3 regions of the Nonomuraea sp. NPDC004354 genome follow, and region 3 is predicted to be linked to each of the others. Evidence: predicted binding sites of a transcription regulator. Region 3 holds the regulator's gene; each other region holds the start of a gene.

Region 1 (9,762 bases), on a different contig from region 3:
AGCAGCAGGGCCGCCCGCCAGCCGAGGACCGACTGCGCCGCCAGGCTGACCAGCAGGGTGGCCGCCATGCCGACGACGACGGCGATCGCGTTGGCCTCGCTGATGGCCGCCGGGCCGGTCGGCCCCTGATGGTCGCTGAGGACGGCCATCGCGGTGTAGAGCATGACCGAGCCGAAGCCGCCCGCCAGCGCGAAGCCCGTGAGGGTGCCGGGTAACGCGGGGACCGCCACGACGGTGACGACGCCCACGTTCATGCCCGCCAGGCCGATCCAGACCGTGGCGCGTCTGCCGTACCTGCGGGTGAGGAGGGGGATCGCCGCCCCCGCCGCGATGGTGGCGGCGGCCATGGCGGTGCCGTGCAGGGCGCCGACCGTGGCGGAGACACCGAGGTCGGCGCGCAGCAGGGGCAGGGCGGCGCTGAGGCCGTACATGAACGTCGCGAAGACGGCGAGCTGGAGGTAGACGAGCCAGGTGATCCGGTCTCTGGTCAAGCGGTCAGAGGCAGGCAAGTTGTTCGCCGAGCCATCGTCGCGGTGGCAGCGCGGTGGCGGCGGCCTTGAGCCGCGCGCCGCGCCGTACCCGCTCCTCCTCCGGCATCTCCAGGCCCGCGCGCAGTGCCTCGGCGGTCTCGCAGACGTCGTAGGGGTTGATCACGAGCGCGTGCGCGCCGAGCTCGGCGGCGGCGCCCGCCTCGCGTGAGAGCACCAGCGCGCAGCGCGGGGACAGGATGGGGCCCTCCTTGGCGACCAGGTTCATGCCGTCGCGGATGGGGTTGACCAGCAGCACGTCGGCGAGCCGGTAGGCGGCCAGCGAGCGGGGGTAGTCGTCGTTGACGTTGAGGATCAGGGGGTCCCAGTCCTCGGTGGCGTACTCGTCCTCGATCTCCTTGGCGCAGCGTTGCACAGCGGCAGTGTATTCGCGGTATTCAGGCAGGTCGTGGCGGGATGGGTAGGCGAAGGCGAGGTGCACCACCCGTCCGTGCCACTCGGGGTGGGCGTCCAGGAACTCCCTGTAGGCCAGCAGGCCGCGGACGATGTTCTTCGACAGCTCCGTGCGGTCGATGCGGACGATCAGCCGCCGGTCGCCGACCTGCTCGCGCAGCGCGGCCATGTGCGACTCGACATCGGGCTCGCAGGCCCGCCTCCACAGCGACTCGCCGTCGACGCCGAGACCGTGCACGCCGATGCGGGTGGTGCGGCCGTCGTGGGTGACCGACCGGTCGGCGACCTTGGCGCCCAGCAGGCTCCTGCAGCAGTCCATGAACGCCTCGGCCCATCGCTCGGTCAGGAATCCGGCGTGGTCGGCGCCGAGGATGCCCTCGAGCACCTCGCGCCCGACGTCGTCGGGCAGCAGCGAGAAGTACTCCGGCGGCGCCCACGGCGTGTGGCTGAAATGGGCGATGCGCAGGTCGGGCCGCTCGGCGCGGAGCATCGCGGGGGTGAGCGTCAGGTGGTAGTCCTGCACCATCACCCTGGCCCCGTGACTCGCCTCCTCGGCCAGCGCCATCGCGAACGCGCCGTTGTAGTCGCGGTAGGAGTCCCACTCCCGGGTGAACCTCGTGCCGAAGTGGGGGGCGTTGGGGGTGTCGTACAGCAGGTGGTTGACGAACCAGAGGGTCGAGTTGGCCACCGCGTTGTACGCGCGGTGGAAGGTGGCGGGCGGGATGTCCAGCATGCGCAGCTTGCCGGTGTCATAGCCGGCATGGTCGAGTCGGCCGCCGGGAGCCAGCCGTACGGCGCTGCGGTCGCCGTCGGACAGCGCGGCGCACACCCAGAGCACGCCCTCGTCCCTGACGGCTCCGGAAAGCCCCGACACCAGGCCGCCGCCGCCACGCTTCATGGTCAGCTCGCCGTCGTCGGAGAGGGTGAAGGAGACAGGCCCACGGTTGGAAGCCACAAGAACGCTGTTCACAACATCCACCATGACCCCGAACATAGGATCTCGCTATGGCCCTAGATGAGCTAACCGAGGAACTGGCCCGTTCCGCCGCGGGCGGCGACCATCGCGCGCTTGGCGAGCTCCTGAAGCGGATCGAGCCCGACGTGCTGCGCCACTGCGCCCGCATCCTGCCCTACCACCAGGACGCCGAGGAGGCGTGCCAGGACACCCTGCTCGCGGTGGCCCGCAACATCGGGCGTTTCGAGGGCAGGGCCAGGTTCAGCACCTGGCTGCACATCGTGACGGCCAACTGCGCGCGCACCACCTATCGGTCGCTGAAGCGCAGGGCCGCCGAGCAGACCTCGGACGAACTGCCCGTCCAGAAGCCCGACGTGCGCCGGGTGAGCGTCATCGCGGGTTCGCGGCTCGACCTGCTCGACGCCATGGAGGCGCTGGAGGCCGACAAGCCCGACCTGGCCCAGGCGCTGGTGCTGCGCGACATCGTCCAGCTCGACTACAACGAGGTGGCCGAGCAGCTCGGCATCCCGCTCGGCACCGCCAAGTCGCGGATCCACCAGGCGCGCAAGTACGTCCAGGCCGCGCTGGGTGATACGTATCGTCTCAGTTAGTGAGACGGTCGGTCATGTCGTGAGCATGGCCGGGTATGGTGATTCGCATAACTCCATATTGCTCATCCAGAGGGGTGGAGGGACCGGCCCTGCGAAGCCCCGGCAACCCTCCCGGACTGAGCTCGTGAAGTGACGAGGCCGGCCGGGACAGGTGCCAATTCCGGTCTGTGGCCAAGGTGGTCGCAGACGAAGATGAGGGAAGGCCTCGCTTCATGTCGCTTGACTTCGGTCCTGCTGTCGCTCTGTCCTGCCGCGAGTGCGGCGCACGCTACGACCTCGGCCCCAGCTTCGCGTGTCTGGAGTGTTTCGGCCCGCTCGAGGTGGCCTACTCCTTCGGGTCGGTCTCCCGCGCCGACATCGAGGCAGGACCCGCGAACATCTGGCGCTACCGCTCGCTGCTGCCGGTCCCCGTCGACGTGGCCGGCAAGCAGAACATGAACCCCGGCTGGACGAAGCTCGTCCAGGCCACCAACCTCGGCAAGGTCCTGGGCCTGCGCGACCTGTACGTGAAGGACGACTCGGGCAACCCCACCCACTCCTTCAAGGACCGGGTGGTCGCCATCGCCGTCGAGGCGGCGCGCAACTTCGGCTTCCACACGCTGTCGTGCTCCTCCACCGGCAACCTGGCGGGCGCGGTGACCGCGGCCGCCGCCAGGGCGGGGTTCGAGGCGTGCGTCTTCATCCCCGCGGACCTGGAGCAGGCGAAGATCGCCATGGCCCGGGTCTTCGGCGGCAAGCTGGTCGGCATCCAGGGCACCTACGACGAGGTCAACCGCTTCTGCTCCGAGCTCATCGGCGACCCGCTCGGCGACAAGTGGGGCTTCGTCAACGTCAACCTGCGGCCCTACTACGCCGAGGGCTCCAAGACCCTGGCCTACGAGATCGCCGAGCAGCTCGGGTGGCGGCTGCCCGACCAGATCGTCATCCCGGTGGCCTCCGGGTCGCAGCTCACCAAGATCGACAAGGGCTTCAAGGAGCTGATCGCGCTCGGCCTGGTCGAGGACACCCCTTACAAGATCTTCGGGGCCCAGGCGCTCGGCTGCTCGCCGGTGTCCACGGCCTTCAAGGCGGGCCACGACGTGGTCCAGCCGGTCAAGCCGGACACCATCGCCAAGTCGCTGGCCATCGGCAACCCGGCCGACGGGCCGTACGTGCTCGACATCGCGCGCCGTACCGGCGGGGCCGTCGAGGACGTCACCGACGCCGAGGTGGTGTCGGCCATCAAGCTGCTGGCCTCCACGGAGGGCGTCTTCGCCGAGACCGCGGGCGGCGTGACGGTGGGCGTGCTGAAGAAGCTCGTCGAGACGGGTCAGCTCGACCCCGCGCTGACCACCGTGGTGCTCAACACCGGTGACGGGCTCAAGACGCTCGACGCGATCGCGGACGACGCCACGCCCACGGCCGTGATCAGGCCGTCCCTCGACGCGTTCCGCGCGGCTGTCTGAGCTGTCTGTCTGGGCTGTCTGGGCTGTCTGGGCTGTCTGAAAGGAAAGGTACTAGTCATGAGCGTTTCGGTGCGGATCCCCACCATTCTGCGCACGTACACCGGCGGCAGCTCCGAGGTGAGCGGCGAGGGTGCCACCCTTCGCGAGGTGCTGCAGAAGCTCGACGCCGACTACCCGGGTATCGGCGCGCGCATTTTGGATGAATCGGGCAAGATTCGCCGTTTTGTCAACGTTTATGTCGGCGAAGAGGACGTCCGTTTTGTCGACGGCCTCGAGAGCGCCACTCCCGAGGGAGTGCAGATCTCCATCATCCCGGCCGTGGCCGGCGGCTGACCGTATTCCGGCTTCACGGACGCCCGCGAGGATTGCCTCGCGGGCGTTTTCGTGACTTTTGACCGTTTTCTGAGTGGTGTGGCGGCAATCGCGGGCCCTGTCTCGAGAGTGGCCCGGTGTGGCGGCGCGGACACCCTTCCGTGGCGGTGTCCTGGCCGAAAGTCGCAGGTTGTCCATGCCAGGTGAGAGGGTTTCTTCATCGGAAGATGGAATATTTGACTAACCTTTAGGCCACTACAAGAATGCCCGTCACGAACACCGAGAACGAGTTTGGCGATTGACTCTGTTGTTCTACGGCATGCCACAGGTATGGTCGAGGGCGATCGTCCGGCTGATTTCCCCATAAGTCGTGGCGATCGCGGATCCCGCGAGTGAATGGGCGGGGTCCGGAGCCCAGTAAGAGGAGTCGGAAGTGGCGCAGGGCACCGTCAAGTGGTTCAACGCGGACAAGGGCTACGGCTTCATCGCGGTAGACGGTGGTAAGGATGTATTCGTCCATTACTCAGCGATCTTGATGGACGGCTATCGGGCACTCGAGCAGGGCCAGCGGGTCGAGTTCGAGATAACCCAGGGCCAGAAGGGTCCCCAGGCGGAATCCGTCAGGACTGTCTGAACCAGAACCATCAAGGCACCGGCAGCTCACACGGCGGCGCAGTCCGTGCGGATCTGTCATGTCCTTTTCGTCGATCCGGGCAGGTCCGGTCCGCGTCAGCCGATCGGGCCTGCCCGTCGTACTCTGGAGCCATGGGGCAGGGGGCGGACGGCTCCGCGTGGCCGCGTGACGAAAGCGGCGATGATCGCGAAGCGTTCTCCGCGACGACCCGCGTGCGGGGTTGACCTGGGCGAAAGCGCGCCTCGCTTGCACTCGGCAGGGTAGAGTGCTAAACAGTTCGTTGGCACTCTGGTTATGAGAGTGCCAGACACTGGGATCGAGACGATGGGGTCCGCCGAATGGAGTCGGGCCCATGCCGTCGCGGGCGTCGGCTCGGTCCGCTGCAAGCCACCCTGCATCTGGGAGGTCTAGCCTTATGGCAGCCAAGATGATCGCGTTTGACGAGGACGCCCGGCGCGGTCTCGAGCGCGGTATGAACCAGCTCGCCGACGCCGTCAAGGTGACCCTCGGCCCCAAGGGCCGCAACGTCGTGCTGGAGAAGAAGTGGGGCGCTCCCACGATCACCAACGATGGTGTCTCCATCGCCAAGGAGATCGAGCTCGAGGACCCGTGGGAGAAGATCGGCGCCGAGCTGGTCAAGGAAGTCGCCAAGAAGACGGACGACGTCGCGGGTGACGGCACCACCACCGCCACCGTGCTCGCCCAGGCGCTGGTACGCGAGGGCCTGCGCAACGTCGCCGCCGGCGCCAACCCGATGTCCCTGAAGAAGGGCATCGAGGCCGCCGTCGAGCGCGTCAGCGAGGAGCTCTCCAAGCTGGCCAAGGACGTGGAGACCAAGGAGCAGATCGCCTCCACCGCCTCCATCTCCGCCGGCGACGCCGAGATCGGCAACCTCATCGCCGAGGCGATGGACAAGGTCGGCAAGGAAGGCGTCATCACCGTCGAGGAGAGCAACACCTTCGGCCTCGAGCTCGAGCTCACCGAGGGTATGCGCTTCGACAAGGGCTACGTCTCCGGTTACTTCGTGACCGACCCCGAGCGCATGGAGGCGGTCCTCGAGGACCCCTACATCCTCATCGTCAACTCCAAGGTCTCGGCCAACAAGGACCTGCTGCCGCTGCTCGACAAGGTCGTGCAGGCCGGCAAGCCGCTGCTGATCATCGCTGAGGACATCGAGGGCGAGGCCCTGGCCACCCTGGTCGTCAACAAGATCCGCGGCCTGTTCAAGTCGGTCGCCGTCAAGGCTCCCGGCTTCGGTGACCGCCGCAAGGCCATGCTGGGCGACATCGCCACCCTGACCGGTGGCCAGGTCGTCTCCGAGGAGGTCGGCCTCAAGCTCGAGTCCGCCACCCTCGACCTGCTCGGCCGCGCCCGCAAGGTCGTCGTCACCAAGGACGAGACCACCATCGTCGACGGCGCCGGTGACCCCGAGCAGATCGCCGGCCGGGTCAACGAGATCCGCGCCGAGATCGAGCGCACCGACTCCGACTACGACCGCGAGAAGCTCCAGGAGCGCCTGGCCAAGCTCGCCGGTGGTGTCGCCGTCATCAAGGCCGGTGCCGCGACCGAGGTCGAGCTCAAGGAGCGCAAGCACCGCATCGAGGACGCCGTCCGCAACGCGAAGGCGGCCGTCGAGGAGGGCATCGTCCCCGGCGGTGGCGTGGCCCTGCTGCAGGCCGGCACCAAGGCGTTCGACAAGCTCGAGCTCCAGGGTGACGAGGCCACCGGTGCGGCGATCGTCCGCAAGGCGCTGGAGGAGCCGCTGAAGCAGATCGCGGTCAACGCCGGCCTCGAGGGCGGCGTCGTGGTCGAGCGCGTGCGCAACCTCACCCCGGGTGAGGGCCTCAACGCCGCGTCGGGCGAGTACGTCAACATGTTCGAGGCGGGCATCCTCGACCCGGCCAAGGTGACGCGGTCGGCGCTGCAGAACGCCGCTTCCATCGCGGCGCTGTTCCTGACCACCGAGGCGGTCATCGCCGAGAAGCCGGAGAAGACCCCGGCTGCTCCGGCGGGCATGCCCGGCGGCGGGGACATGGACTTCTAAGTCCTGCCCAAGCTGAAAGGGGCGGCACCCGTTCGCGGGTGGCGCCCCTTTTCGCATGCGTAGCCGCATGCTTTTCAGCATGCTGACTACGTGGACGACATGACTCGTATCACCGTCACCCTGCCGTCGGAGCAGATGGCCGAACTGAAGAAGCTCACCGACAACGTCTCCGGCTATGTGGCCGAAGCGGTGGCCCGCCAGATGCCCGATCATGTCGACGCCTGTGTGGTGACCGGGTGCGGCTCATCGCCTGCTGAGGCGTTCCGCGGGTCCTCAGGGTGCCCTCTCCGGGACGTGGCGGAGAGGGCGTGAGGGCCGGCCGGGGCTGGTCGGGTGGCGCGTCAGGCGGTGGCGAGCTGCGCCGGGAGCGGCTTGGCGTGCAGCACCGTCAGCGAGGTGACCGCGCGGGTGAGCACCACGTACAGCCGGGCCAGACCGCGTGGCTCGGCCTCGACGATGTCCGCCGGCTCCACGACGATGACGTGGTCGTACTCCAGGCCCTTGGCCAGCGTGGCGGGGATGACCAGGAGCCGGTGCTCCTCGGTCGAGTCGGGCCCGAGCAGGGCGTGCGGGACGCCGTCGAGGGAGCGCGACACCGCCTCGGCCATGGCGTCCGGGACGATGACGCCGATCGAGCCCTCCTTGGCGAGCGCGTCACGGACGGCTTCGACCACCTCGCCGCTCTGCCGTACCGTCAGCGAGCCCTGGCCGGGGCGGAGGGAGCGGGGGGCGGCCAGGTCGGGGGCGATGGAGGGCAGCAACCGGGCGGCGTAGTCGAGCACCTCGCGGGGCACGCGGAAGCCGAGGGTGAGCTCGGTGACCTCGCCGGAGTCCTGGCCGAGGTGTCGCAGCACGGTGCTCCACGAACGGGTCGACCACGGCGTGGTGCCCTGGGCGAGGTCGCCGAGGACCGTGGCCGATCCCGTACGGCAGCGCCGCCCGAGCGCCCGCAGCTGCATCTCCGACAGGTCCTGCGCCTCGTCGACGACCAGGTGGCCGAGGGAGGGGGTGCGTTCGACGAGGTCGGCGAGCTCGTCGAGCAGCGCGGCGTCGGCGGCCGACCACCTGGCCGACTTCCACGACCGGTACGGCTTGCCCCACAGCAGTGTCCGCTGCTCCTCGGCCGTCAGGTCGGAGCGCGCGGCGGCGGCCAGGAAGTCGGCGTCCGAGAGCAGGCGGAAGAGCACCTGGGCGGGCGTCACCTTGGGCCATACCGCCTCGACCAGCTGCTTGACCGGCTTGGAGCGGGCCACCGCGTCCTGGACCCTGTCGTCGGGGGAGTCGCCGCGCTGCTCCATGCGCACCAGCACCTGGTGTGCCAGCCGCTGGGCGAGGGCGGCGCGGCCGGGGCCGTACCTGGTGGTGCCGCGCAGCGAGGCCACCATCTCGCGCACCTCGTGGTCGGCGACGCGGAAGCGGTAGGCGCCCCTGGTGTAGACGAGGCCCTCGGTGGGCTTGACGATGTGCAGCCAGAGCGCGCGCTCGAGCACCTTGGCCATGCGGGCGTCGCCCTTGACGGCGGCCACGAGCGGGTCTTCGGGGGTGTCGTGGTCGCCGAGGAGCTCGGCGACCGTGGTCTGGTCGACCTTGACCTCGCCGAGGGCGGGCAGCACCGAGGAGATGTAGGACAGGAAGGCCTTGTTCGGGCCGACGATCATGACGCCGGCCCTGCCGAGCTTCTCGCGGTGGGTGAACAGCAGGTAGGCGGCCCGGTGCAGGCCGACGGCGGTCTTGCCGGTGCCGGGGGCACCCTGGACGCAGACGGTCTGGGTCAGCGCGGCGCGGACGATCTCGTCCTGGTCGGGCTGGATGGTGGCCACGATGTCGCGCATGGGGCCGGTGCGCGGGCGCTCGATCTCCTCGGTGAGGATCTTCGAGGTGCCGAGCTCGGCGCCGTCTTCGAGGTGCTCGTCCTCGAAGGCGGTCAGGTCGCCGCCGTGGTAGCCGAAGCGGCGGCGCCGTACGACGCCCATCGGGTCGGCGGGGCTGGCCTGGTAGAAGGCGCCCGAGACGGGGGCGCGCCAGTCGATCACCAGGGGGCGGCTGGTGCCGTCGTGGACGTGGCGGCGGCCGACGTAGATGACGCCGGGGAGGTCGTCGTGGTCCTCCCGGTCGAGCCTGCCGAAGAACAGGGGGGTGTCCGGATGGTCGGCGAGCGCCGCGACGCGCTGGTCGAGCAGGGACTGCAGGATCTGCTGCGAGACCCAGTCGCCCGCCGCGTCGGCGGACAGCGACTGGGCGTGCTCGCGCATCGCTCGCAGCGCCGCGCGGGACTCGGCCAGATGGGCGCGCTCGGCGGCGAGCACGTCGGTGGGTATGTCGGGAGCCAACTGGTTTCCGGGCATGCGAAAGCGCCTCCCCATTCGATAACGGAGGTGGTAGACAAGGCAGCGAACCGTTGAGCTTACCCCCGGGCTCGGGAGCTTCCAATCGATTAATCAGGAGGCAGCGTGAGGATCTCCCCAGTCATTCCGACGGTCGCCAGCCTCCTGCTGGCGGCGTTGTGGGGATTGTCGGTGTATGCCGGGTGGGGGCTGGAGGCGTTCTGCACCGACGGTGAGACCTCCGCGGCGTGTGCCGACCGTCTCGACAGCGCCTCGATGCTGTCGGGGCTGTTCGCGGTGGTCGCGGCGGTCATGACCGTCGGCGCGTGGCTGTTCCCCGCGCGTTTCGCCGTACTGATCGGCGGCGCGCTGCTCGCCTGGGTGGTCGCCGAGGGTGTGCTCTTCGTCGGCGGGATGCTGGCCCGGTAATCCCTCCCCAAAAACCGAAAAATCCGGGCATCTGCGGTGGATTCGACGGATCATGGGGGTATGTCGC
Region 2 (9,762 bases), on a different contig from region 3:
ACCACATGCCCTGGTGGAGACCGCCGACGAGCTGGTAGGTGACCGCCGAGACCGGCCCGCGGTAGGGGACCTGGCCCTCGATGCCCTCGGGGATGTACTTGTCCTCGGAGCCGACCGTGTCCTGGCCGTAGCGGTCCTTGCTGAAGGAGGTGCCGCCGCGCTCGCGGTTGCGGACCGCGCCGAGCGAACCCATCCCCCGGTAGGACTTGAACTGCTTGCCGTTGATGAAGATCAGATCGCCGGGCGACTCCTCGCAGCCGGCGAGCAGGGAGCCGAGCATGACGGTGTCGGCGCCGGCCGCGATGGCCTTGACGATGTCTCCCGAGTACTGCAGGCCGCCGTCGCCGATCAGCGGGACGCCCGCGGGGCCGCAGGCCAGCGACGCCTCGTGGATGGCGGTGATCTGCGGCGCGCCGACGCCCGCCACCACCCGGGTGGTGCAGATCGAGCCGGGGCCCACACCCACCTTGACCGCGTCGGCGCCGGCGTCGATGAGCAGCTGCGCGCCCGCGCGGGTGGCGATGTTGCCGCCGATGACGTCGATGCCGTGGCTGTTGGCCTTGACCTTGGCGATCATGTCGCCGACGCCCTTGGAGTCGCCGTGGGCGGTGTCGACGATGATCACGTCGATGCCCGCGTCGATGAGGGCCTGGGCGCGCTTCTCGGCGTCGCCCGCCACGCCGATGGCCGCGCCGACGACCAGGCGGCCGTCGGCGTCCTTGGTCGACAGCGGGTACTGCTCGCTCTTGGTGAAGTCCTTGATGGTGATGAGGCCGCGCAGCCTGCCCTGGGCATCGACCAGCGGCAGCTTCTCGATCTTGTTGGCCTTCAGCAGCGCGAACGCCTCGTCGCGCGACACCCCGACCGGCGCGGTGACCAGCGGCATCGGGGTCATGACCTCGCGCACGGTCCGGCTCTGGTCGCTCTCGTAACGCATGTCACGGTTGGTGACGATGCCGACCAGCACGCCGTCGGCGTCGGTCACGGGGGCACCGGAGATGCGGTAGTTGGCGCACAGCCGCTCGACGTCGGCGAGGGTGTCGTCGGGCGAGCAGGTCACCGGATTGGTGACCATGCCGGCCTCGGAGCGCTTGACCAGGTCGGCCTGCTGAGCCTGCTCCTCGATGGACAGGTTGCGGTGGAGGATGCCGATGCCGCCCTGGCGGGCCATCGCCACGGCCATGCGCGCCTCGGTCACGGTGTCCATCGCGGCCGAGACCAGCGGGATGGACAGCGTGATGCCGCGCGAGAGCCGGGTTGCCGTGTTGGCATCGCCCGGCTGCATGTCCGAATAAGCGGGAACGAGCAACACGTCATCGAACGTGAGCCCCGTCTCTGTGAACTTGGACATGCCGTGACCCCTCCAGCTGCCATTCATGCTTGTGACAGCCAGTTTAGTGGGTAGGCCCAAAAGGATCAGGGTGGGGATGGAGGACGATGACCCCCACGGTCCGTCGTCCTCCACGCATCGTGAAGTGCCGGAGAACCGGGGCGGTCGGTGATCCGCCCCGGTTCTCCGGCCACCGGCAGCCTCGGACGAGGCGCGGAATGCCACCGGACCCCCCTCCGTGTCCAGGTGGCGGCGCTGTTCGTCCTGCTGGTGCCGACGCTGGGTTAATGCTGCGTTACGCGATGGCACATCGCAATGTGAAAACGTGCAATTGCACGAAGTTGCACGTGGCGCGAAGCAGTCGGCGCAAGGGCGGGACACGGCCCTGCGACCGGGTTATCCTCGCGGCACGCCCGTGTCCCCCCTACGGAGCACCGCACATGCGCAACCACTCCAGCACCACGTCGGACCCTCTCGAGACCCTCGGCCTCGATCCGGGGCAAACCGCGCTCTACACGGCGGTGCTGAGACTGCACCGGGCCACGGTGACCGAGCTCGCCGCGGCCATGGACGGCCCCGCCGACGCCGTCGGCAGGCAGCTCGACGACCTCGTCCGGCTGGGCGTCGTCGACGAGCAGTCGGGCCACTACCTCGCCCGCCACCCGGCCGGCGCCCTCGGCAGGCTCATCGCCCAGCGCCTCGACCTGCTGGCGGAGGAGAGCCGCCGCATCGACTCCGCCCTGTCGTCCATCCGCCACCTGATCCGCGACTACGACGCCGGCCGCGACTACCAGAGCGGGCCCTTTCCCGTCGAGCTGGTCAGCGGCGCCGACATCCTCTACGAGAGCGTGGTCGGCATGGCCGTCCAGGCGCCGCCGATGGACCTGCTCACCGCCATCCCCGACGAGCGCACCATGCTCGACTTCGCCCGCAAGTTCGCCGACCCGTGGGTCGACGCCCAGCAGCGCGAGCTGCTGTCGCTGCGCGCGGTCATCCCGGTCTCGACGCTCACGCTGCCGGGCGTGCGCGACCAGCTGACCCGCTTACTGGCCAGCGGAGGCCAGGTCCGCACGCTCGACCGGGTGCCGAGCTGGTTCATGACCGCGGGGCCCGGGGTGGCGGGGCTGCCCGCCACGTGGGGCGGCAACCTGCCCGACCACGCCTACAACTTCTACGTCGTCCGGGCGCCGATCGTGGTGGGGGTGCTGCACTCGCTGTTCGAGGAGCTGTGGGCGCGGGCCGTACCACTGCCCTGGGGACGCAAGGGCGACGGCATGGTGCAGGTGCTGCGGCTGGCCGCGCAGGGCATGTGCGACGACTCCATCGCGCGCCATCTCGGGGTGTCCGTCCGCACCGTCCGCGCCAGGTTCGCCGACGCCATAGCCGAGCTGGGCGCCCAGTCACGTTTTCACGCGGGCGTGGAGGCCGCGCGACGAGGATGGCTCACCTGAAGGACCCCATCGGTCTTATGGTGGGAAGGTGTTGGAAGATGTGCCACCGGACCCGTTCGCGGACGACCCGAACGATCCCAGCTCGGCCCTGGGCGATCTCGACGACGCCGAGCCGCTGACCGCTGCCGAGCGCGACGAGGCCATCACCGACCTGGCCGACGTCGAGGTCTTCCGCTCCCTGCTGGAGCCGCAGGGAGTGCTGGGCCTGGTCCTCGACTGCCCAGAATGCTCCGAACAGCACTTCTTCGACTGGGACCTGCTGCGCGGCAATCTCCGCCAGATGATCGAGAACGGCCAGCCGCAGGTGCACGAGCCGGCCTTCCATCCGGACCCGTCCGACTACGTCAGCTGGGAGTACGCCAGAGGCTACGTCGACGGCGTCATCGACACCGAAGAGCGACGCTGACCGACGTCCTCCAGCAGCGCCGCGAGCAGCGCGGCGGCCGGATCACCGACGGGCGGCGGCTCGCCCCGTGACAACGCGTCGAGGAGCGCGTCGCTTTCTTCTTCGGTCAAGCGATCGACTCCAGCTCGGCCATCTGCCGGAGCCTGGCCAGCGCCCGATGCTGGGCGACCCTCACCGCACCTGGTGTCATGCCGAGTACATTACCTGTCTCCTCGGCCGACAGCCCCGACACCACCCGCAACAGCAGCAGCTCGCGCTGGTTGTCCGGCAGCCGCGACAGCAGCCTGCGGGCGTGCTCCACCTCGATGTAGCGGACGACCGTCTCCTCCGGCCCCGGCCCCTCGTCGGGCCCGTCGGGCAGATCCTGCGTCGGTACGGCGGAGCGCACCGAACTGCGCAGCGCGTCGGCCACCTTGTGGGAGGCGATCCCGAACACGAAGGAGGCGAACGGCCGGCCCATGTCACGGTAGCGGGGCAGCGCGGACAGCACGGCGATGCAGACTTCCTGCGCCACGTCATCGGCGATGTGATATTGCCCGGAAACCCTCCCCAGTCGCGCACGGCAATAGCGCACCACCATGGGACGGAGCTCCCCGAGCAGAGATTCGATCGCGGTGCGATCCCCCTGGACGGCGAGGCTCGTCAGTTCCCGAAGGTCGGACTCGTCCGCTCGTGCCGGAAGTCTCGACGCAAGCCTTACCCCAATTTTGGCGTCGGCGACGCTTCCCTCGCTCACGTTAGGCATGATGCCCGCACTGATCGTGCCTGTCGTCATAGCGAACGGCTACGGATTGGTCACATTGAAGCGACGATAACGCGGCGTAATCGGTCCGCCACACTAAGGGTTTGGGTGTGTGACGATATTTCAGGCCATTAGCTGAAATGCAGGAAACACGTCAGGCGGGGGGACGCTTTACGAACGTGTTCGGTTTACCGCGAAATAGTTTCCTTTCCGGACAACTTCGCACTCGCCCACCCATCGCCTTTCCGCGAACTCTCCGTCACCACCCCACCGCCGAAACCGCATGACCACCCACCTGCGAGGACGGGTCGTTGCGGCGGGCGTTCCCGCCTCGGCGTGGCCCCTTCCGCCTTCTGTGCGCGGTTCAGGACGTCGGTTCAGGGGGCGTGACGTAACGGCGGCCCGCCCCGTCCCGCTGGAGTGGCGTGGCAGGACGGACCCCGGCCCGTGCCCACGGTGGACGTGGGGGGCTTGCCGTACGGGGACCGTCACCCCGGAGCGGCCCTCGCACAAGGACCGCCTTGCCGTACGGGAGACTGCCACCCCGGAGCGGCCCTCACCGTGCGGCAAGGGACTGCCGCCCCGGGGGCGTCACGTCGCCTGGCAGGGGCGGATCGTCCCAGGAATGCGAAAGGTCCGCGCCCCGGGACGGGACGCGGACCTCAGGTCGACGCAGGTCAGTGGCCGTGGCCGTGACCGTGGCCGTGACCACCGGCGGCCGGGGCCTCCTCCTCGGGCTTGTCCACCACGAGAGCCTCGGTCGTGAGCAACATGCCCGCGATGGACGCGGCGTTCTGGACGGCCGAGCGCGTCACCTTCACGGGGTCGATGACGCCCTGCGCCACCAGGTCGCCGTACTCGCCGGTCGCGGCGTTGAGGCCGTGACCCGCGGACATCTCGGAGACCTTGTGGGTGACGACGTAGCCCTCGAGACCGGCGTTCTCGGCGATCCAGCGGGCCGGCTCGATCAGCGCGCGGCGGACGACGCCCACACCGGTCGCCTCGTCGCCGGACAGACCGAGGTCGTCCAGGTCCTTGGAGACGTGGATGAGCGCGGAGCCACCGCCGGAGACGATGCCCTCCTCGATCGCGGCGCGGGTCGCGGAGATCGCGTCCTCGAGGCGGTGCTTCTTCTCCTTGAGCTCCACCTCGGTGGCCGCGCCGACGCGCAGCACGCAGACGCCGCCGGACAGCTTCGCGAGGCGCTCCTGGAGCTTCTCACGGTCCCAGTCGGAGTCGGACTGCTCGATGGCGAGCTTGATCTCCTTGACGCGGTCCTCGATCGCCTGCGCGTCACCGGCACCGTCCACGATCGTGGTGGCGTCCTTGGTGACGACGACACGGCGGGCGGTGCCGAGCACCTCGAGGCCGACCTGGTCGAGCTTGAGGCCGATCTCCTCGCTGACGACCTGGCCGGCGGTCAGGATCGCGATGTCCTGCAGCATGGCCTTGCGGCGGTCACCGAAGCCGGGGGCCTTGACGGCCACCGAGGTGAAGGTGCCGCGGATCTTGTTGGTCACCAGGACGGCCAGGGCCTCGCCCTCGACGTCCTCGGCGATGACCAGCAGCGCCTTCTTGGTCTGGGCGACCTTCTCCAGCAGCGGCAGGAAGTCGGCGATCGAAGCGATCTTGCCCTGGTGGATCAGGATGTACGGGTCCTCGAGGACCGCTTCCATGCGCTCGGGGTCGGTGACCATGTAGGCCGACAGGTAGCCCTTGTCGAACTGCAGGCCCTCGGTGAACTCGAGCTCCATGCCCATGGCGTTGGACTCTTCGACGGTGATGACACCGTCCTTGCCCACCTTGTCGAACGCCTCGGCGATCAGCTCGCCGATCTTGGCGTCCTGAGCGGAGATCGTCGCGACATTGGCGATCTCCTTCTTGTCCTCGACAGGGCGCGCGGAGGCCAGCAGCTTGTCGCTGACGGCCTTGGCGGCCTGGTCGATGCCGCGCTTGAGCGACAGCGGGGAAGCGCCCGCGGCCACGTTGCGCAGGCCCTCGCGGACCATCGCCTGGGCGAGGACGGTCGCCGTGGTGGTGCCGTCACCGGCGATGTCGTTGGTCTTGGTCGCCACTTCCTTGGCGAGCTGGGCGCCGAGGTTCTCGTACGGCGCCTCGAGCTCGACCTCGCGAGCGATGGTGACGCCGTCGTTGGTGATGGTCGGCGCCCCGAACTTCTTGTCGATGACCACGTTGCGGCCGCGCGGGCCCAGGGTCACCTTCACTGCGTCCGCGAGGGCGTTGACGCCGCGCTCAAGCGCGCGCCGCGCGTCCTCTTCGAACTCCAGGATCTTCGGCATGGGAAAAGTCCTCTCAGCGTCCCATCCGGAGACGTACGAGGGCCGCCGTCGCCTGCCTCAGCCGACGCGTCGGGCAGATGGCGGTCCATCAGGCACGTCCGTTGGCGGTGAAAGCCCCGGGCACTTGGCGGGCCCGGGGCTTTCTCACGGCTTACTTCTCGATGATGGCGAGAACGTCACGGGCGGAGAGCACGAGGTACTCCTCGCCGCCGTACTTGACCTCCGTGCCGCCGTACTTGCTGTAGAGGACGATGTCGCCCTCGCTGACGTCGAGCGGGATGCGCTTCTCGCCGTCCTCGTCCCAGTTGCCCGGGCCCACCGCGAGGACCTTGCCCTCCTGCGGCTTCTCCTTGGCGGTGTCCGGGATGACCAGGCCGGAAGCGGTGGTCTGCTCGGCCTCAAGCGGCTGGACCACAATGCGGTCGCCGAGCGGCTTAACGGGAACCTTAGTGGCGGTCGTCACGATCGGACCTCCCCTTCAGATTTGGATGATCTAGAAGAGGCGACCAGCTGGGCCTGCCGTCGCGGGTGTCAGACCTGCCTCGTCGCACGTTGGCACTCTCAAGGGGAGAGTGCCAACACGAAACAGTATGCAAGCAGGCCTTGCCCGTCAACACGAACCGCTCTGCTCAGCTCAGAGCGATACTCGGGCGCCGGAAAACTCCCCTCCCGGACGACACGGAGCCGCGAAAGGGGGAACACTGGACCACGTGACGACCAGAAACGGCGGTGACGACGACGCTACGATGCGTGACGTGACCAGCACGATGGATGACGTGCGCCACGTCCTCGCCAACTGGCCGTTGCCACCGGAGGGCGGGTGGACGGCCGACGACCTGGACCTGCTCCCCGAGGACGGGCCCCATGGCGAACCGGATCTCTTCAAGCATGTCGAACTCGTCGATGGAGCCCTCCTCCTCATGTCCCCCCAGAGACGCTTCCACGATCTCGTCATTCGCCGCCTCGCCGCGGCTCTCGAAGGCCAGGCCCCTCTGGACCGCGGAATCGCGGCCCAGATGGACGTCACCATCGCGCCCCGCCAGCGCCCCTGCCCCGATCTCGTCGTGATCGACGCCTCCGTCGCGGCCGACCTGGACCGCACGGCCTACACACCCCGTGAGGTCCACCTGGTGGTGGAGGTGGTCTCGCCGGAGTCGGAGCATCGTGACAACCACGTCAAGCCCGGCATCTACGCCGCGGCCGGCATCGAGCACTTCTGGATCGTGAAGGACGAGAACAGCAAGCCCGTCATCCACACCTACGAGCTCGACGAGGTCGTCGGCGCCTACGTCGCCACCGGCATCCACCGCGACCGGCTCGCCGTCTCCGTCCCCTTCCCCATCGACATCACGCTCGACGCCCTGCACTAACGTCGTATGGCGTGGACCACGACGCCTTCCTCGCACTCCTGACACCTCGCGGCCAGAAGGCCCTCGCCGAGGCCGTCGAACTGGCGAGCGGGGACCCCGTCGTGGCCGCGACCAGGCTGCGCAGGACCTACGACGCCGCCCTCACCTCCGCCGCCCTCACCCAGGCGAAGCTGCGGGAGCGGGGCAGGGCGAAGTTCGGCGACGACGCGGCGCTGATGTACTTCACTCCGCACGGGGTCGAGCAGGCCACCCGCCGCGAGGTCGCCGAGCACCGTGCCCGCCGGATCGCCCTCCTCACCGCCAGGCCCGCCGCTCCCGCGTCTCCGCACGAGATCCCCACCACGCCCCAGGGGGCACCACCCCGGCCCGGCTCGCGCCTGCGGGTGGTCGACGTCTGCAGCGGCATCGGCGGCGACCTCGTCGCGCTGGCGCGCGCCGGCTGCGAGGTGGACGCCGTCGACACCGACCCCCTGACCGTCTCCGTCGCGCTGGCCAACGCCGACGCGCTGGGGCTGTCCGACAGGGTCACGGTCCGTACGGCTGACGCCGCCTCCGTGGACCCGGCCGCCTACGACGTCCTGTTCGCCGATCCCGCCCGCCGTACCGCGAAGGGGCGGACCTTCGACCCGAACGCCTACTCCCCCACCTGGCCGGTCATCCTCGACCTGCTCGAGCGGGCACCGGCGGCGTGCCTGAAGGTGGCGCCGGGGATCCCCTACGAGTTCGTCCCGCCGGGCGCCGAGGCCGAGTGGGTCTCGTTCAAGGGCGAGGTCAAGGAGGCCGCCATCTGGACGGGCGCCCTGTCCGGCATGGCCGTGGACGCGGGCCAGGCAGCGACATCCGTGGGTCAAGCGGGGACGGACGCGGGCCAGGCGGGGACGGACGCGGGTGGGCGGGCCGTACCCCGAGCCCGGATCGGCGAGGCGGCGGCGGGCGCCGCGGAGTTCGGCAGGAGGGCCACGTTGCTGCCCGAGGGCGGCACGCTCACCCCCACGGGCGCGCAGGCCCCCGTCGGCCCGGTGGGGCGCTACGTCTACGAGCCGGACGGCGCCGCCATCCGCGCGCATCTGGTCGCCGAGGTGGCCGCCATGGTCAACGGGCGCCTGGCCGACCCGTTGATCGCCTACATCACCGGTGACGATCTCGTCGACACCGTCTGGGCGTCCAGGTACGAGGTGAATGAAGTGATGCCGTTCTCGGTGAAAAAACTGAGAGCCGCACTTCGCGCGCGCAATGTCGGAAACGTGACCATCAAGAAACGCGCCTCGGCGGTCGACATCGAACGGTTGCGCAGTGATTTGCGACTGTCCGGAAACATATCCGCGGTGGTCATTCTGACCCGAATCTCCGACCGCCCTTCCGTGCTTATCTGCACCCCTCCCGAACTGGGTAAATGACAAATCAGGGCGATACATCGACAATCACGATCTTTTAAAGTCGACACCGAAAGATCTTGATCGAGCTACTAAGGTGGCCGGGCGAGAGTTCACCCCTAACGATTACCCACCGCTGCGCGGCAGACGTCGGCGAGTGAAGGAGCTTTCGGTGGATCACTCCAACCACACCACCCTTCTCCAGGCAGGCAGCCAGACCGCCATCTCCGACAGGATGCGCGAGCTGCTCGCGCGGGCCGCGCAGGACCACGTCTACGAGCAGCGCACGCAGGGCGCGGTGCTCGACGAGATCCGCCAGCGCCTTGAGGGCATGGAGTGGCTGCTGCGGGAGGTCCGCGAGCGCGAGCTCGGCGGGCTGACCGGCACGCTCGAGACCGTGAGCGGCCGCCTCGACGACATCACCACCAGGCCGCCGTCCTGGGCTGAGGGCCTGGCCCAGCACGTGGAGGCGGTACGCGACCACGTCGACGCCGTCGGCGAGCAGGTGGGCGGCATCGAGGCCCGGGTCGAGTCCGTCGGCGAGCGGGTCAAGCCGGTGGCGGAACTGCCCAGCCTGTGGGCCGACATCAGCACCGTCAGCGAGACCCTCGACGAGGCGCTCAAGCGGATCGAGTCGGTCATCGCCAGCACCGACGGCATCGCCAAGCGCCTCGGCGACTTCGCCGGCAAGCTCGGCCAGCTCAGCGCCAGCATGGACGCCGCCGCCAACCGTTTCACCCGCCTCGACAAGTCGATGGCCGAGCTCACCAGCCGCACCGACCGCATCGAG
Region 3 (9,762 bases):
CGCGCGAAGTGGATGTCGGGGATGCCGTCGAGGATCTCCTGCACCACGCGCAGACCGCTGACCGTGCCGGTGGGCAGGTCGACCTGGGTGACGTCACCGGTCACGACGATCTTGGAGTTGAAGCCCAGTCGCGTGAGGAACATCTTCATCTGCTCGGCCGAGGAGTTCTGCGCCTCGTCGAGGATGATGAAGGCGTCGTTGAGCGTGCGACCGCGCATGTACGCCAGCGGCGCGACCTCGATCGTGCCCGCGGCCATCAGCTTGGGGATGGACTCGGGGTCGACCATGTCGTGCAGCGCGTCGTAGAGCGGGCGCAGGTAGGGGTCGATCTTCTCGTAGAGCGTGCCGGGCAGGAAGCCGAGCCGCTCCCCCGCCTCGACGGCGGGCCTGGTCAGGATGATCCGGTTGACCTTCTTCTCCTGGAGCGCGCGTACGGCCTTCGCCATGGCGAGATAGGTCTTGCCGGTGCCGGCGGGGCCGATGCCGAACACGACCGTGTGCTTGTCGATCGCGTCGACGTAGCGCTTCTGGTTGACGGTCTTGGGCCGGATGGTGCGCCCGCGCGAGGAGAGGATGTCGAGGGACAACACCTCGGCGGGGCGCTCGGAGGTCATCTTCAGCATGGCGATGCTGCGCTCGACGGCGTCGGCGGTCAGCTCGCCGCCGCTGCGCAGCACCTCGACCAGCTCCTCGAACAGGCGCACGACGGCGCCGCTCTCGTCGGGGCTGCCGGTGACGGTGATCTCGTTGCCGCGCACGTGGATGTCGGCGCGGAACGCGCCCTCGATGACGCGCAGCAACTCGTCGCGGGAGCCAAGGAGGGTGACCATCGGATATTCGTCCGGAATCAGCACCTTTGCCTGAGTGCGCGAGGGTGGTGCTGTTCTACGGGATTCGTTTAGCTCAGACATGGGCAGGCCTGTCGGCCTGATGCCTCCCGGTCTCGGTAGGGTGTTCTCACTTCATGGTAGCCGGGCACCCCCACCCGGCTCGCGTCAATATCAGCCGGGCGGCCAGGACAGCGCGCGCCCGCCCAGAACGTGCGCGTGCACGTGGAAAACGGTCTGGCCCGCGCCCGGTCCGGTGTTGAAGACCACGCGATAGCCGCCCTCGGCCACACCCTCCTGCGTCGCCACGGCGTGCGCGCTCTTGAGCACGTCGTCGGCCAGGCCGTCGTCGGCCTGGGCCAGCGCGGCGGCGTCGGCGTGGTGAACCTTGGGGACCACCAGCACATGCATGGGCGCCTGCGGATTGATGTCGCGAAAGGCCAGCGTCCTGTCGGTCTCGTAAACGATCTCGGCAGGAATCTCCTTCGCCACGATCTTGCAGAAGAGACAGTCGGTCACGGTGGAACCCTATCGTCACTCGAGAGAAAGGAGGGGACCCGCTGTTGCCAATCGGTAATCCGTCATACCGTGCGTACAAAGATCCCCGCGGTTAGGGTGTGTGTGCGACAATCCACCGAAAACTAAGACGATTCAGGGTCGGGCGAGGCCACCTGGCGAGGACACGACTGGGTCATGCCCCCTAAGGAACCGCAAGAGCGTAAACCCCCCGGGAAGGCTGAGCGTCCCACTGATGTGACCACCGAAACCCTTCTGGCCGACAGGTCGTTAGGGGCGGTGCCGGTCGGGTGGGATGCCGACATGGCCGTGACCGCGCTCTACAGCGCCCACTTTCGGTCATTGGTGCGTCTCGCTGTGTTGCTGGTACGCGACATAGCAACCGCGGAGGAAGTCGTGCAGGACGCGTTCGTCGCCATCCATGGCGCCTGGCGCAGACTTCGCGACCCCGACAAAGCACTCGCCTACCTACGTCAGTCTGTCGTCAACCGGTCCCGTTCCGTGCTGCGTCACCGCGCGGTCGTCGAAAAGTACGCTCCCAAAGGCCTGCCCGACGCCCCGAGCGCCGAGAACGGCGCGATCGGCGAGCTTGAACGCTCGGCCGTCATCGAGGCACTGCGGGCCCTGCCCGCGCGACAGAGAGAGGCGCTCGTTCTTCGTTATTACGGTGACCTGTCCGAGGCCGAGATCGCCCATGCCATGGGCATCAGCAAGGGCGCCGTCAAGAGCCACACGGCTCGCGGCATGGCGGCCCTGCGTTCCGTTCTGGAGAAGATGTCATGACCCTGCCACCCGACGAGCACGGCGAGATCCTGCGCCGGGTGCTGCGCGCGGAGGCGGACGCGGTCGTGCCGTCTCCCGAGGGCTTGGAGATCATCCGCGCCCGCATCGAAAGGCGCGGGCTGCGGGGACTGTTCTGGTGGCGGGCGGGCGCCGCGGCGGCGGGCGCGGTTCTCGTGGCGGGGACGATCGTGATGGTCGTCCCCGACCTCCGCAACATGGTGATCGTCCCCGCGGTCCCCGTCGACAACGGCACCGAGCTGCCCCCCGACAACTCCTCGACCACCCGCCCGCCGGCCAAGCTGCCGCCGACGCGGCGCACCCAGCCCGCCGTCCCGCCGCCTCCCGTGACCCACTCACCGGCCACCGAGACCTCCGAGACGCACGCCCCGGTCAAGAAGACCCCGACGCCGACCCCCACCCCGACGCCGTGCGCCAAGGAAAGCGCGCAGCCGCGTGCGGAGGAGTGTCTCGACGCCACCCCGACGCCGACCCCGTCGGCCACGCCGTCAGAGACGACCCAGAACCCCGACAACCCCGACTGCAGCGCCGAGCAGTGCTCGCCCGAGGACCCCGCGCCCTCACCGAGCGAGATCGCCACCCCGCTGTCCAGCCCCTAGCATCACCAGCGCCCCGTACGCGCCTGCACGACGGCGGCCGCCGCGACCCCCGCCGTGGAGGTGCGCAGCACCGTCGGCCCGAGCAGCACCGGCACGGCCTTCGCCGCCGTGAACCTGTCGAGCTCGTCCTCTGAGATCCCGCCCTCGGGCCCCACCACGAGCACGATGTCGCCGGCCACCGGCAGTTCGACGCTCGCCAGCCCCTCCTCCGCCTCCTCGTGCAGCACCAGCGCCAGCGCGGCCCCGGCCAGCAGCTCGGCCACCTGGGCCGTCGAGTGCTGCGGCGTCACCTGGGCGGCGTGGAACCTGCGGGCCTGCTTGCCCGCCTCCCTGGCCGTCGCCTGCCACTTCGCCAGCGACTTGGCCGCCCGCTCGCCCTTCCACTGCGTGACGCTGCGCGCCGCCGACCAGGGGACTATCACGTCGACGCCCGCCTCGGTCATCATCTCCACCGCCAACTCGCCCCTGTCGCCCTTCGGCAGCCCCTGCACCACGACCAGCCGCGGCGACGGCGCGGGAACCTCGAAACGGCGCAGGACCTCCACCCGCAGGCCGTCCTTGAGCACCTCGACGGCCACACACTCGGCGACCGCGCCCGCCCCGTCGGTCAGGTCGATCCGCTCGCCCGCCCGGATACGCCGCACGGCTGCCGCGTGCCGCCCTTCGGGGCCGCCGAGAACGAACTGCGCGCGGCCGAGATCGGCCGCGTCGGCGAGGAACACGGGCACGGTCACAGGAGCCTCCCCTGGGCGGGCGACGTTACGGCGGCCGGCCGGAGTCCCGCTGGAGCAGCGTGATGGACGGGCCCCGGCCGCGTGACCGCGGTGGGGCCGAGCCGGCCTGCCGTACCGGACGGTGGACTAACGGCCGTTGAAGGCGTCTCTCAGCCGGGAGAAGAACCCCTGCTGGCCGGGAGCGAACTTGCCCGGCGGACGCTCCTCACCGCGCAGCTTGGACAGCTCGCGCAGCAGGTCCTCCTGCGCCTGGTCGAGGCGGGTGGGCGTCTCCACGTTGACGTGGATCAGCAGGTCGCCGCGGCCCGTCTCGTTCAGGCGCTGGACGCCCCTGCCGTACATGGTGATGACCTGGCCCGACTGGGTGCCCGGCCGGACGTCGATCTCCTCGGCGCCGTCGAGCGTCTCCACCGTCAGCGACGTGCCGAGGGCCGCCGCGGTCATCGGGATCTGGACGGTGCAGTGGAGGTCGTCGCCGCGCCGCTCGAAGATCTCGTGCGGCTTCTCGACGATCTCCAGGAACAGGTCTCCGGGAGGGCCGCCGCCGGGACCGACCTCGCCCTCGCCGGCCAGCTGGATGTGGGTGCCGTCCTCGACGCCCGCGGGGATGCGCACCTTGATCGTACGGCGGGTGCGGACCCGGCCGTCGCCCGAGCACTCCTGGCAGGGGTGGCGGATGATCGAGCCGAAGCCGCCGCACTGGGGGCACGGCCGCGAGGTCATGACCTGGCCCAGGAACGACCTGGTGACCTGGGAGATCTCACCGCGCCCCTGACACATGTCACAGGTGTCGGGATGCGTGCCGGGAGCGGCGCCCGAACCGGAGCACACCTCGCACAGCACGGCCGTGTCGACGTTGAGCTCCCTGGTGGTGCCGAACGCCGCCTCGCGCAGGTCGAGCTCGACCCTGATGGTCGCGTTGCGCCCTCTCCTGGCGCGCGAGCGGGGGCCTCGGGCGCCGCCCGCCGTGCCGAAGAAGGCGTCCATGATGTCGCTGAAGGGGAAGCCTGCGCCGAATCCGCCGGCTCCGGCACCCGCGCCCGCGCTCGCGAAGGGGTCGGCGCCCAGGTCGTACATCTGGCGCTTGTTGGGATCGGACAGGACCTCGTAGGCCTGCGTGATCTCCTTGAAGCGCTCCTGGGTCGCCGGATCGGGGTTCACATCGGGGTGCAGCTCGCGCGCCAGCCGACGATACGCCTTCTTGATCTCGTCCTGACTGGCGTCACGGCGCACCCCGAGGGTGCCGTAGTAGTCGTTTGCCACTTATCGACCTCTTATGATGCAGCCAGGATCTGGCTGACGTAGCGGGCCACCGCGCGTACAGCGCCCATCGTCACGGGGTAGTCCATCCGGGTGGGACCGAGCACGCCGAGGCGGGCCCCGGAACCGTACCCGGTGGCGACGAGGGAGGTGCCACGCAGTCCTGTGTAGGGGTTCTCCGAGCCGATCCTGACGGTGAGCGTGGTCGGCATGTCGGAAGTCTCGCCGAGCAGGCGCATGAGCACGACCTGCTCCTCCAGCGCCTCGAGCACGTCGCGCAGGCCCGTGGTGAAGTCGGCGCCCGCCAGGTTGGCCGCCCCGGCGAAGACGATCTTCTCGTCGTGGCGGTCGACCAGGGTCTCCAGCAGCACCGACAGGATCGTCGCCGCCGCCGGCCGGTCCTCGACCGCCAGCCGCTCGGGCAGGTCGGCGACCTGCTCGGGCACCTTGTTGAGCCCGCAGCCGTCGAGGCACGCGTTGAGCACCGCGCGCAGGTGCGCGACCCTCGACTCCTCGATGGGCTCGGGTAGCTCGATGACGCGCTGCTCGACCCGGCCGGTGTTCGTGATCAGCACGAACATCACCCGCCTGTCGGTCAGCGGGACCAGCTCCAGATGACGGACCGTCGACTGCGACAGCGTCGGGTACTGCACCACCGCCACCTGTCTGGTCAGCTGCGCCAGCAACCGGACCGTGCGGGTGACCACGTCGTCGAGGTCGACCGCACCGGCGAGGAACGTCTCGATCGCCCTGCGCTCGGCGGCCGAGAGCGGCTTGATCTGCGACAGCCTGTCCACGAAGAGCCGGTAGCCCTTGTCCGTCGGCACCCGTCCGGCGCTGGTGTGGGGCTGGGCGATGTAGCCCTGCTCCTCCAGCGCCGCCATGTCGTTCCTGACCGTGGCCGGGGAGACGTTCAGGTTGTGGCGCTCGGCCAGCGCCTTCGAGCCCACCGGTTCGTTGGTGGACACGTAGTCCTCGACAATGGCGCGGAGCACCGCAAGCTTCCGATCATCGAGCACGTGCTCACCTCCCTGCCTGTTGAGGAACGACAGGTCTAGCACTCTGTGTTCCCGAGTGCCAAGTGTACGGCTCTCGCCCACAAGGTGCGATAACACGCGGAGTCAAGCCGGCCGCAAGCCGTACGCCGACAATACTGTCCATGACCGACGTTCCACCGCCCCCCTGGCGGTACCCCGAAGAGGGGCCCTGGCGTCCTTCTCGTCGCGCGCCGCTGCGACACGGCGATTTGCTACGGTCCCCCCATGTACGAGCGTGACGTCCTTGCGGGGAACTGGCGGCGCCCCGGCAAGGGGAAGATCCCGGTCGTGCCGGCCGAACGCGACCTGGTCGTGGAGGACGCCGACAGCGGGTTCTGCGGCGCGGTGGTGGCCTGCGACAAGGAGGCGGTCACGCTCGAGGACCGCTTCGGCAAGCGCCGGCTGTTCCCGCTGGCGCCCGCCGCGTTCCTGCTGGAGGGCAGGCCCGTGACCCTGGTACGGCCCGCCGCCGCCCCCGCCGGTCCCCGGCGCAGCGCCTCCGGCTCGATCGCCGTCGAGGGGCTGCGGGCCAGGGTCGCGCGGGAGAGCCGCATCTACGTCGAGGGCGTGCACGACGCCGCGCTCGTGGAGAAGATCTGGGGTCACGACCTGCGGGTCGAGGGCGTGGTCGTGGAGTACCTCGAGGGCGTGGACGACCTGCCCGCCATCGTGGCCGAGTTCGCGCCGGAACCGGGGCGCAGGCTCGGCGTGCTGGTCGACCACCTGGTTCCCGGCTCGAAGGAGAGCCGCATCGCCGCCCAGGTCACCTCCCCGCACGTGCTGGTCGTCGGGCACCCCTTCGTCGACATCTGGCAGGCGGTCAAGCCGTCCGTGCTGCGCATCCCCGCGTGGCCGGAGGTGCCGCGCGGACTACCGTGGAAGGAGGGCGTGATCGCCGCGCTGGGCTGGGGACTCGAACCGGCCGACGCGTGGCGCAGGATCCTCGGCGCCGTGTCCACCTATGCCGACCTCGAGCCGTCACTGCTCGGCCGGGTCGAAGAGCTGATCGACTTCGTGACGGAGACATCATGAGCGAGAACCATCCGCAGCCGGACGGCGACGCCACCAGACGCGTCGAACGTTCCGACCTGCCGGGCTCCGGCCCGCAGCCCGGCGGCCCGCCCTCGGAGGGTCACGGCCTTCCCCAGGGTCACGACCAGGCGGGCGGCCACGGCCAGCCCTCCGGCGGGTATGGCCAGCCCTCCGGCGGGCACGCCCAGCCGCCCGGCGCTTACGGCCAGCCTTCCGGCGGGTACGGCCCGCCGCCCGGCGCTTACGGCCAGCCTTCCGGTGGGTACAGCCCGCCGCCCGGCGGTTACAGCGCACCCCAGGGTCACGGCACCCCTTCAGGCGGTCACGACCCCTCGCAGGGTTACGGCTCCGCCCAGGGTTACGACCCCTCCCAGGGTTACGGCTCCGCCCAGAGTTACGGCCCGCCCCAGGGTTACGGCCCTTCGCCCGGCCACGGCCCGTCCCAGGGTTACGGCCAGCCGCCCGGCTACGGCTCGCCCGGATACGGCCCTCCCGGCTACCCGCGCCCGCCGCACGTGCCCGGCCAGTTCGGCCCGCGGCCCGGCAGCGACGACACCAGCATGGCGATGCTCGCCCACCTGCTCGGCATCCTCACCGGCTTCGTCGGCCCGCTGATCCTCTACTTGGTCAAGCGTGACGAGTCCCCCTACGTCCGCGACCAGTCGGCGCAGGCGCTCAACTTCCAGATCACCGTGTTCATCGGGTACATCGTCTCCATCGTGCTGGCGTTCCTGCTGATCGGCTTCCTGCTGATGTTCGTGCTGTGGATCGCCTCGCTGATCTTCGCGATCATGGCGGCCATGGCGGCGAACCGGGGCGACAAGTACCGCTATCCCGTCAACATCAACTTCGTCAGCTGAGGGTGCGCCGGGCTCCTCGGCGACCGGGTGGGCAGGCGTCGGTGTCCGGTGGGGCCTTCTCGTCCTCACACGGGCTTCCGAGCCTGCTCCACGGGCCGGTCGCAACCGGCCCGAACCGGCGCGCGGTATCCGACCGGCATCAACCGCCCGGCACCACCCGCACCAGACCCACCTCGACCACCCGGCACCGCCCGCACCAGACCGGTTTCGACCACCCGCACCTGACCGACCGACCTGGACCGCGCAGACCCGGCCGTCCCCCGCCGGCACGGAAGGCATGCGACGCGCACCCGGCCGCTCCCCCGCTGGCATGGAAGGCATGCAGCGTGGACCCGGCCGCCCCCCCGCCGACACGCAAGGCATGCGACGCGCACCCGGCCGCTCCCCCGCCGGCACGGAAGGCATGCGGCGCGGACCCGGCCGTCACCCGCCGGTACGGATGGCGTGCGGCGCGAGCTCGCCGGCACGGATGGCGTGTGACGCGGGCTCGCCGCGCGAGTCACATGGTCAGGTCGCGGATCAGGGCGTCGGCCAGCAGCCGGCCCCGCAGGGTGAGCACCATGCGACCCGCCTTGAAGGGCTCGGTCTCCAGCAGCCCGTCGCCCATCGCTCTGGCCACGGCCGTACGGGTGTTCGCGGCCACGTCGGCCAGCGGATAGCCGGAGGCCAGCCGCAACTCCAGCATCAGCCGCTCCACCTCGCGGTCGTCAGCGCCGAGCACCTCCCGCGCGTGCGCCGGCGAGGTGCCCGCGGCCAGGCGCTGGGCGTAGGCGGCCGGGTGCTTGACGTTCCACCAGCGGGTGCCGCCCACGTGGCTGTGCGCGCCGGGCCCGACCGCCCACCAGTCGCCGCCGGTCCAGTAGAGCAGGTTGTGCCGGCACCGGCCCGCGTCGGAGGTGGCCCAGTTCGACACCTCGTACCAGGCGAAGCCCGCCTCCGACAGCATCTCGTCGGCGATGACGTAGCGGTCGGCGGCCACGTCGTCGTCGGGCATCGGCAGCTCGCCGCGCCTGATCCTGGCCGCCAGCCTGGTGCCCTCCTCGACGATGAGCGAGTAGGCCGACACGTGGTCGGGCTCGGCCTCGATCGCCGCCCGCAGCGAGGCCCGCCAGTCGTCGTCGCTCTCTCCGGGGGTGCTGTAGATCAGGTCGAGGTTCACGTGGTCGAACCCGGCCCGCTTCGCCTCCTGGACGGCCTGCGCCGCCCGTCCGGGGGTGTGGTGCCGGTCGAGGATCTTCAGCACGTGCTCCCTGGCGCTCTGCATGCCGAAGCTGACCCGGTTGAAGCCGCCCTCGCGCAGCCGTTCCAGGTAGGCGGGGTCGACGGACTCGGGGTTGGCCTCGGTCGTCACCTCGGCGCCGGCGGCCAGGCCGAACTCCTCGTCGATCGCGCGCAGGATCCTGGCCAGGTCCGCCGCGGGGAGCAGGGTGGGCGTGCCGCCGCCGAAGAAGACGGTCTCGACGGGCAGGTCGGCGTCGCCGAGGACGCGGCGGGCCAGCCGTACCTCCTCGATGGCGGTGTCGGCGTAGTCGCGGTGTGAGGCACCCGGGCCCAGTTCGGCGGCGGTGTAGGTGTTGAAGTCGCAGTAGCCGCAGCGCGTCACGCAGAAGGGGACGTGGACGTAGAAGCCGAAGGGGCGCTCGCCCAGGCCGTTCAGCGCGCTCGCGGGCAGTTCGCCTGACGCGGGCGCGGGGTCGCCGTCGGGAAGGGTGGATGGCACGCTTCCAGTCTGCCGTGCCCCGCGCACCACCCTGGCCCACCCCATTGACGCGCCGATCGCACCGGCCTACGATCCGGGTCAACTTAAAGGAAAGTTTCCTATAAGTTAACCGACTGGAGACGCCTGTGAAGAGAGTCCTCGTCCTCCTTTCCTCCTTAGTCCTGGGCCTCACGGCGGTGGCGCTGCCCGCCGAGGCCCGCGGCGGGTTCAAGCGGGTCGCCTACTTCATCCAGTGGGGCGTCTACGGCAGGAACTTCCACGTCAAGGACATGGACACCAGCGGCGCCGCCGCCAAGCTGACCCACATCAACTACGCCTTCGGCTTCGTCGGCGCGGACGGCACCTGCGTCTCGGCCGACCCCTGGGCCGACTGGCA

Evidence for each region. The regulator HrcA, encoded in region 3, represses chaperone genes, less so after heat shock. The targets are predictions, from matches to a motif close to TTGGCACTCTCNNNNNGAGAGTGCCAA.
Region 1: a site for HrcA is predicted at 5,179-5,205, ahead of groL (chaperonin GroEL). Genes of this name have one in related genera too.
Region 2: a site for HrcA is predicted at 6,782-6,808, ahead of groES (co-chaperone GroES). Genes of this name have one in related genera too.

What each region holds. Positions count from the first base shown of each region.
Region 1 covers NZ_JBSGDV010000019.1:27,167-36,928, forward strand. The annotation lists gene ACWENQ_RS36740 (MFS transporter) at 1-491, opposite strand, end outside; gene ACWENQ_RS36745 (alpha,alpha-trehalose-phosphate synthase (UDP-forming)) at 496-1,923, opposite strand; gene ACWENQ_RS36750 (RNA polymerase sigma factor) at 1,947-2,507, shown strand; SAM riboswitch class I at 2,567-2,706, shown strand; gene thrC (threonine synthase) at 2,720-3,952, shown strand; gene ACWENQ_RS36760 (MoaD/ThiS family protein) at 4,010-4,285, shown strand; gene ACWENQ_RS36765 (cold-shock protein) at 4,698-4,898, shown strand; gene groL (chaperonin GroEL) at 5,314-6,942, shown strand; gene ACWENQ_RS36775 (hypothetical protein) at 7,042-7,254, shown strand; gene ACWENQ_RS36780 (HelD family protein) at 7,284-9,287, opposite strand; gene ACWENQ_RS36785 (hypothetical protein) at 9,393-9,695, shown strand.
Region 2 covers NZ_JBSGDV010000013.1:67,490-77,251, reverse strand. The annotation lists gene guaB (IMP dehydrogenase) at 1-1,351, opposite strand, end outside; gene ACWENQ_RS30105 (helix-turn-helix domain-containing protein) at 1,771-2,781, shown strand; gene ACWENQ_RS30100 (DUF5319 domain-containing protein) at 2,810-3,187, shown strand; gene ACWENQ_RS30095 (hypothetical protein) at 3,148-3,297, opposite strand; gene ACWENQ_RS30090 (sigma-70 family RNA polymerase sigma factor) at 3,294-3,932, opposite strand; gene groL (chaperonin GroEL) at 4,607-6,229, opposite strand; gene groES (co-chaperone GroES) at 6,381-6,692, opposite strand; gene ACWENQ_RS30075 (Uma2 family endonuclease) at 6,976-7,599, shown strand; gene ACWENQ_RS30070 (class I SAM-dependent methyltransferase) at 7,611-8,996, shown strand; gene ACWENQ_RS30065 (hypothetical protein) at 9,145-9,762, shown strand, end outside.
Region 3 covers NZ_JBSGDV010000001.1:703,130-712,891, reverse strand. The annotation lists gene ACWENQ_RS03330 (PhoH family protein) at 1-911, opposite strand, end outside; gene ACWENQ_RS03325 (histidine triad nucleotide-binding protein) at 1,002-1,346, opposite strand; gene ACWENQ_RS03320 (SigE family RNA polymerase sigma factor) at 1,647-2,126, shown strand; gene ACWENQ_RS03315 (hypothetical protein) at 2,123-2,743, shown strand; gene ACWENQ_RS03310 (16S rRNA (uracil(1498)-N(3))-methyltransferase) at 2,746-3,477, opposite strand; gene dnaJ (molecular chaperone DnaJ) at 3,604-4,740, opposite strand; gene hrcA (heat-inducible transcriptional repressor HrcA) at 4,752-5,756, opposite strand; gene ACWENQ_RS03295 (DUF3097 domain-containing protein) at 6,000-6,806, shown strand; gene ACWENQ_RS03290 (DUF4870 domain-containing protein) at 6,803-7,666, shown strand; gene hemW (radical SAM family heme chaperone HemW) at 8,166-9,386, opposite strand; gene ACWENQ_RS03280 (glycoside hydrolase family 18 protein) at 9,512-9,762, shown strand, end outside.